Regions from separate parts of the Cellulosimicrobium sp. BMG9.23 genome, predicted to be linked through region 1. Evidence: predicted binding sites of a transcription regulator. Region 1 holds the regulator's gene; the other holds the start of a gene.

What was found. Region 1 encodes HspR, which represses chaperone genes until heat shock. Its sites were predicted from a motif close to AAGTTGAGTCNNNNNGACTCAACTT; they were not measured.
Region 2: AC4H2G_RS10365 (Hsp20/alpha crystallin family protein) is a predicted target of HspR. The motif match lies at 2,084-2,108, and genes of this name have one in related genera.

The regions. Positions count from the first base shown of each region.
Region 1 covers NZ_JBZGBZ010000005.1:204,730-208,125, forward strand. The annotation lists gene AC4H2G_RS09665 (sigma-70 family RNA polymerase sigma factor) at 1-29, opposite strand, end outside; gene AC4H2G_RS09670 (hypothetical protein) at 234-1,031, shown strand; gene AC4H2G_RS09675 (DUF1540 domain-containing protein) at 1,164-1,472, opposite strand; gene AC4H2G_RS09680 (heat shock protein transcriptional repressor HspR) at 1,663-2,133, opposite strand; gene AC4H2G_RS09685 (DnaJ C-terminal domain-containing protein) at 2,147-3,145, opposite strand; gene grpE (nucleotide exchange factor GrpE) at 3,306-3,396, opposite strand, start outside.
Region 2 covers NZ_JBZGBZ010000005.1:340,659-344,054, reverse strand. The annotation lists gene AC4H2G_RS10380 (ChaB family protein) at 1-217, shown strand, start outside; gene AC4H2G_RS10375 (hypothetical protein) at 396-626, opposite strand; gene AC4H2G_RS10370 (heme-degrading domain-containing protein) at 837-1,382, shown strand; gene AC4H2G_RS10365 (Hsp20/alpha crystallin family protein) at 1,517-2,029, opposite strand; gene AC4H2G_RS10360 (hypothetical protein) at 2,217-2,567, shown strand; gene AC4H2G_RS10355 (hypothetical protein) at 2,629-3,396, opposite strand, start outside.

The sequences.
Region 1 (3,396 bases):
CCCGACACCTGTGTTCGCGCCTCAGTCATGCCACCGCCCTGGACATCGTCCTGCAGCAGCAAGACGTACGACGGTGCTCATGGTAGACGCCTGTCCAGGTTCCGGGGAGGGGTTCCACGACATCGGTCTCGGACGGGGGTGAACCGTCCCGCTTCGTCCTGTCTTTACCCGCTACCGACAGTTCTTTTCACCCGCTGCAGCACCTCGGCGAAGTTTCTCGCCGAACCCGCGTCATGACCGAGGTCCTCGCCCGTCTCATGGACATGGAACACATCCATGGGTACGCCGCGCCTGCCCCCGAGCGCCTGCGCGAGGCCTGGCGCGAGAGGAGCGTCGAGAGCGTCTGGCTGCGCCCCGGCGACTGGTACCACCCCGCCGTGGACGCGCTCGCCGAGGCGGTGATCGACCGCCAGGACGTCACCCCCGCCGCGGAGCGGCTCGGGCAGGCACGCGGCGAGGCCGGCGTCGGCATCGGCGAGGCGATCGACGACGTGGCGTGCCTGTACCGCTCGCACGAGCGCGAGCCCGATCTCGAGCTCCTGCGCGCCGTCGCGGTGGGCTGGGCCGAGGGCTACGCCGCGACCCCGGTCTCCCCCGAGGTCCTCGACCCGGAGTCCGGGCTCGCGACGCCGCAGTACCTGACGCACCGCCTCCGCGAGACGTACGGCGCAGCGCAACGCTCGGGCGTCCCGGTCGGCGACACCCACGGGCTGCTCGTCGTGGACGTGGCCGTCGACGACCTGACGGGGTGGCAACGTTTCGCCCGGTCGGCGGCGATGGGCCGCGCGCTGACCCAGACCTTCGGCGACGGGCACCCCATGGCGTCGCTCGGCAACGGGCTGTTCGTCGTCCTCGGTGAGCGCCTGGTCGACGGCGAGGCGGTCCGGGCGGAACTGCGCCGTCGTATCGAGCGCACCGGGCTCTCGCTCGGCGTCTCGGCGATCCTGCGCCGTCCGCCGCGCCTGTGGACCGAGCCGCTGCCCGGGACCCACGCGGCCGCCGTCGCGCTGCTCGACACGCTGCAACGCTGAGCGGTCCGGGCGCGAGGCCGGGCGCGACGACGCCCCGGCCCGAGCGGGCGATCGCTCGTTCCGGGGCGTCAGGGGTGCGGGGCGTCCTCGCGGTCTGATGGGTGGCCAGCCCGCCTCCGAGCCGGCCGCGCGTCAGCGCGGCGTGAAGGTGAGGCAGTCCGCGCTGATCTCGCTCGACGGGCCCGCGCCGACGCGGATCGACGGCGCCGAGCACTCGAGCGACTCGTTGTGGACGCACTCCGTGCGCTGGCAGGCGCCGACGTGAGCGAGGACCTTCTCGAGCCCGCCCTTGGTGCCGAGCGGGATGAAGGTCGCGCACTCCGCGTCGCCGACGTGGCCGGCGATGGTCACGGCGCCCGCGTGGCACCCGTGGTCGTGGTTGTACCCGCACCCGTCGATGGAACACTCGACGACCTGGGGCATCTCCATGAGGCTGCTCATCGTTGTCTCCTCGCTCCGAGGACCCGGGGGGCCGGGCTTCCGTTCTCCACGGTATTCCCGGAATTCCCTCGTGTATAGCAAGCAAGGCCTGACTAACAATTGCAGCGTGTGCATTTATTTAGCGCACATCATTCTTTCGAAATGAGTCTTGCGGGGGCGCGGCCGCGGGTCCGCTGCCCCTCGGGCGCGTTCAGCCGTCGGCGTCCGGCCGGGCGGACGGCCGCCAGATGACGAGCGCGCGCGCCTCGGCGTGCTCGGCGAACGTCTCGCGCAGGGCGTCGTCGACGCCGCGGCGCACGCTGCGGCCCCGCGGCACCACGACGACGTCACCGCTCGCCGCCGCGGCGAACACGCGCCCGCCGGGCTCGACGCGCGCCGACAGGGCCTCGAGCCGGCGCTCGAGCCGCTCGACCTGCGACTCGAGGGCCAGGATGCGCTGGATCCCGGCGAGGTTGATGCCCTCGTCGTGGCTGAGGCGCTGCACCTCGAGCAGCTTCGCGACGTCGCGCAGCGAGTAGCGGCGACCGCGCCCGGCGGCGCGGCGGGGTACGACGAGCCCGAGGCGGTCGTACTGGCGCAGCGTCTGCGGGTGCATGCCCGCGAGCGCCGCCGCCTGGGAGATGACGAGGACGGGCGCGTCCTCGGGGACCTCCTGGCTCACGACCCCACCCCCGTCACTCCGCCGCCTGGCGCGCGAGATCGGCCCGCACGTCCTGCCCGTCGGTCTCGGCGGCGAACGCCTCGACAGCCTCGCGCGCGGCCTTCGACAGCTTCTGCGGGACGGCGACCTGGACCGTGACCAGCAGGTCCCCCGCACCCTTCGCCGTCTGGACGCCGCGACCCTTGACGCGCAGCGTCCGGCCCGACGGCGTGCCCGCGGGCACCTTGACCTTTACCGTGGACCCGTCCAGGGTCGGCACGGAGATCGTCGCGCCGAGCGCGGCCTCCGCGAACGTCACGGGGACGCTCGCGCGCAGGTTGGTCCCGTCGAGCGCGAACACGGGGTGCGGCGTGACGCGCACGGTGACGACGAGGTCGCCGGCCGGTCCGCCGGCGCTTCCTGGGCGGCCCTTGCCGCGCAGGCGGATCTTCTGTCCGTCCCGCACGCCGGGCGGGATGCGCGTGGTCACCTGGCGGCCGTCGACGGTGAACGTGACGGTCGAACCCTCGACCGCCTGCCGGAAGGGGAGCGTCGTCGCGGCGGCGACGTCGGCCCCCGCCTGCGGTCCGCCGAAACCCGGGCCCGCGAACCGCTGACCCGCGGCTCCGCCGCCGAACATCGAGCCGAGGATGTCCTCGAACCCGGCGCCGCCCTGACCACCGGTCGAGTAGCGCACGCGCCCTCCGCCCGGGGCGCCGCCGAACATGCCGCCGAACAGGTCCTCGAAGCCCGCGCCACCGGCGCCGCCGGGCCCCGCGGAGAACCGGGCACCGCCGCCCGCCATCGCCCGGATCGCGTCGTACTGCTCGCGCTCCTTCGGGTCGGACAGCACGGCGTACGCCTCGCCGATCTCCTTGAACTTCGCCTCGGCCGCGTCGTCACCCGGGTTGTGGTCGGGGTGGTGCTGCCGCGCGAGCTTGCGGTACGCCTTCTTGATCGCGGCGTCGTCGGCGTCCTTGGGGACGCCGAGCGCGGCGTAGAAGTCCTTCTCCATCCAGTCCTGACCGGTCACGGCGCCTCCCTCCGGGTCGTGTCTCGTGTGCTCGTGGGTCTGTCCTCGCGGTGCTCGACCGGGGCGCTGCGGCGCTCCCGGTGGTGATCGTCCCGTGCCCGACGGCGGGGCGCACCTTCGCGCGGAAGGTGCGCCCGCGCCGTCGGGCACGGGGGTGGTGCTACTCCGGGCCGACGACGGAGACGCGCGCGGCGCGCACGACGCGCTCGCCGATGCGGTAGCCCGGCTCGATGACGAGGTTCACCGTGGCG
Region 2 (3,396 bases), 140 kb from region 1:
GGAGCCGGGTCCGTCGGACGAGCGCGCGGAGGAAGGTGGCCTGGAGTCCTCGGCGGAGACGGCGGGCGGTGTGGACGCGAACGCGTCGAAGGAGCACCTTCTCGACGTCGCACGGCGGCTCGACGTGGACGGCCGCTCGACGATGACGAAGGACGAGCTGGTCGACGCGATCCAGCGCGCGAACGACCGCGCGACCCGGCACGCCCGAGGCGACTGAGCCGCGTCGACCCCACGACGGGAGACATCTCCGGCGCACGTGGAGCAACCGGGACGTGGGTTAGCAGCCCTTCAGCACCGCGAGGCCGCAGCAACCCGGGGTTCGGCGAGCGAGGTCCTCGTCCGTGACCGACCGGCTTGAGGGTGCCGGTCACCGGGTGGGACTCTGCGAGAGCGCGTCAGCGTCGGTCCGGTGGCGGGTACTGCCCGCTGCGGATCTTGCGCATCATGAGCTCGCGGACCCAGAGCACGAGCACGGCGAGACCCGTCGCCGTGAACGCGCTGAACAGGCGCGAGGTGTTCTTGCTCTCCCCGGCCCAGGCGCCGGTGAGCAGCCCGCCGAAGAGCGAGACGGCGATCAGCAGCGCGAGGATCGCGTAGATGAGCAGCCAGTAGCGCACGAACCGCACGGCGCCCTCCGGCGTGCGACCTCCGCGACGACGGCGCGCGGGCGGAGGAGGCGGCCCCGGTGGGCCGGCGGGGGGCTGCGGGCCCGTCGCGGGGTTGCTCAAGAGGGTCTCCGGCTGGTTCGGTGCCCGGTCAGGCCGGTGCTCGGCCGAACCCTGACAGTGTACGGACGGAAGAGGTTCCACCGGCCCCGCGCGTGTCACGATGACGGCATGACGACGACGCCCGACGACCTCGCCTCGACCATCGCCTCCGTCGAGGCGCAGGAGCACGAGCTCGTGCTCACCTCGTTCACGCACGACGACGCGTGGCGCCTCGGGTGCCTCCTCGTCGAGCTCGCCGCCGAGCGCGACCTCGCGGTGACCATCGACGTCCGCAAGGGCACGCAGCAGGTGTTCCACGCCGCGCGCGAGGGCACGACGCCCGACAACGACACGTGGGTCGAGCGCAAGGTGCGGGTCGTGCAGCGGTTCGGGGCGTCGTCGTACCTCGTGGGCCTGCGGGCGCGCGCGAAGGGGACGACGTTCGCGGAGCAGCACCAGCTCCCGCTCCAGGAGTACGCCGCGCACGGCGGCGCGTTCCCCGTGCGCGTCGAGGGCGTGGGCGCCGTCGGGGTCGTCACCGTCTCGGGGCTGCCCCAGGCGGACGACCACGCTCTCGTCGTCGAGGCGCTGCGGACGTTCCGCGGCTGCGCGCTCGCCGAACCTGGGATCGTGGGTCACCGCCTCGTGCCGAACCCCGGGTTACGCGGCACATGAGGCGCTGATCGACGCACAACCCGGGGTTCGGCACCTGGCCCGGGTACGACGGCGGGCCGGCACCTCGGGAGGTACCGGCCCGTCGGGATCCGGCCGCGCCAGGGCCGGGCGCGGCCGGAGCAGGTGGCGCGGCGTCAGGCCGCGCGCGTGACCTCGATGCGCTGCGGCGCACGGCCGGCGAACACGCCGGCGACGGTCACGGTGAGCACGCCCGCGTCGTAGGACGCGCGGACCGCCTCGGCGTCCGCGGCCTTCGGCAGCGTGACGGTCCGGCGGAACTCGCCGAACCGCACCTCGCGGATGCGACGGCCGACCGGCTTCTCGACAGGCTCCCGCTCGGTGCCGTCGGTCGCCTCGGAGCCCTCGGCGGGCTCGTCGGTGGCCTCGCGCGCCTCGACGACGCGCTGGTCACGACGCTCGCCGCGCACGACGAGCCGGCGACCCTCGAGCTCGACGGTCACGTCGCGCTCCGGGTCGACGCCCGGCAGGTCGAAGCGGGCGACGAGGTCGTCGCCGTCACGGTAGACGTCGGCGGCCGGCGCGTAGCCGCTCCGCTGCGCGGGGGTGGCGGGACGGGTCCACAGGTCGCGGACGAGACGGTCCGCGGCCAGGGCGCCGAACGGGATCGGGGTGAGGGTGGTGGTCATGGTGACTCCTCCGGTTCTGCTGCCGCGGTGAGCCCGCGGCGTCTGACGGGGTCAACCTTGAGCGCTCCCGACTCAATCCCGCGTTCGCGCACGACGAACGGCGGGGTGCTCGCCTGCGCCCGTCATGGACACGAGAACCCTCGGTAGGGTCGGCACGACCACGTCGGCTCGGTGAGAGGAGACGCCCATGGGATCAGGTCGCGTCGCGCGACGGTGGGTGAGCGGTGCCTCGGCGGCGATCCTCGTCGGACTCCTCGCGGTGGCGTGCGCCCCGACGGACGAGCTTCCGGGCGGCCACACCTGGGTCGTCGGCCTGAGCGATCCCGACGGGGACTGGCAGGCCTGCGTCGAGGCGTCCGACGCCGCGGTGGTCGAGACACTCGGGACCGCCGACGTGCCGCAGTCCGCGGTGTCGCTGCGCCTCGCGCCACGCACGACGCGGGACGTCGCGGAGAGCCTCGTCGCATGCATCGAGGACTCGTTCACCGTCGGGACCGTGACCCTCGAGGACGGCGGCCCGTACACGGGCGCGCCGTAGCGCCGGGCCCCGCGTTACCCACGCGGTGAGTGACCGGCGCGTGCGTGATCGTCGTCGCGCGTCACCGGCGACGTGCCGCCCGGCGGGCCTTGCGCGCCTCGGCGGCACGCTCCTCCGCCGCCTCGAGAGCGTCGTCGGCGGACTCGAGCCCGGCCTGCGCCTCGTCCTGCGCAGCGCGCGCGGCCTCCAGCCGGGAGCGCGCCTCGTCGCGCTCGTCGGCGAGGCGGGCGAGCTCGTCCTCGATGCGGCCCAGGTCGTCCTCCACCTGCCCGACGGCGTCGCTCGCCTCGCGCGCCCGCGCGTCCGCCTCGTCGCGGGCGGCCTCGAGCCGGTCGACCTCGGCCGCGGTCTCCTCGACGGTGCGCTCGGCCTCGGCGAGCGGGTCCGGCTCCTCCTCGACCGCCGGCCCGGTGTCGGCCCCCTTGCCGTCGCTGCCGTCGCTGCCGCCCCCGCCGCCGGCCTTCCCGCCCCCGGCGCTGCGGCGACCTCTCCTCGCCGGGGCGGGCTCGCCGTCGTCCCGCACCACGTGCAGCGTGACGACGTCCGCGGGCTCCCCGCCCTCGTCGACGATCCCGAACCCGACGTGCTGCAGCGCCTGGCTCAGGCGCCCGGCCTGCACGACGGCGCCCGCGTCGGGGTCCATGACGGCCGCCGTCAGCGTCTCGGCGAGGCGGTCGACGGCGCTCGCGGAGACCGCGCGCCCGGCCACCTCCCCGGCCTTCCGGACGGTCCCGACGAGCGCCTCGGCCCGCTCCCGCCGCAACCGGTCGAGCGCTGTGATCCGCGACCGGTCGCGGTCCTCGGTCGCGTCGCGCAGCTCGTCGCCGAT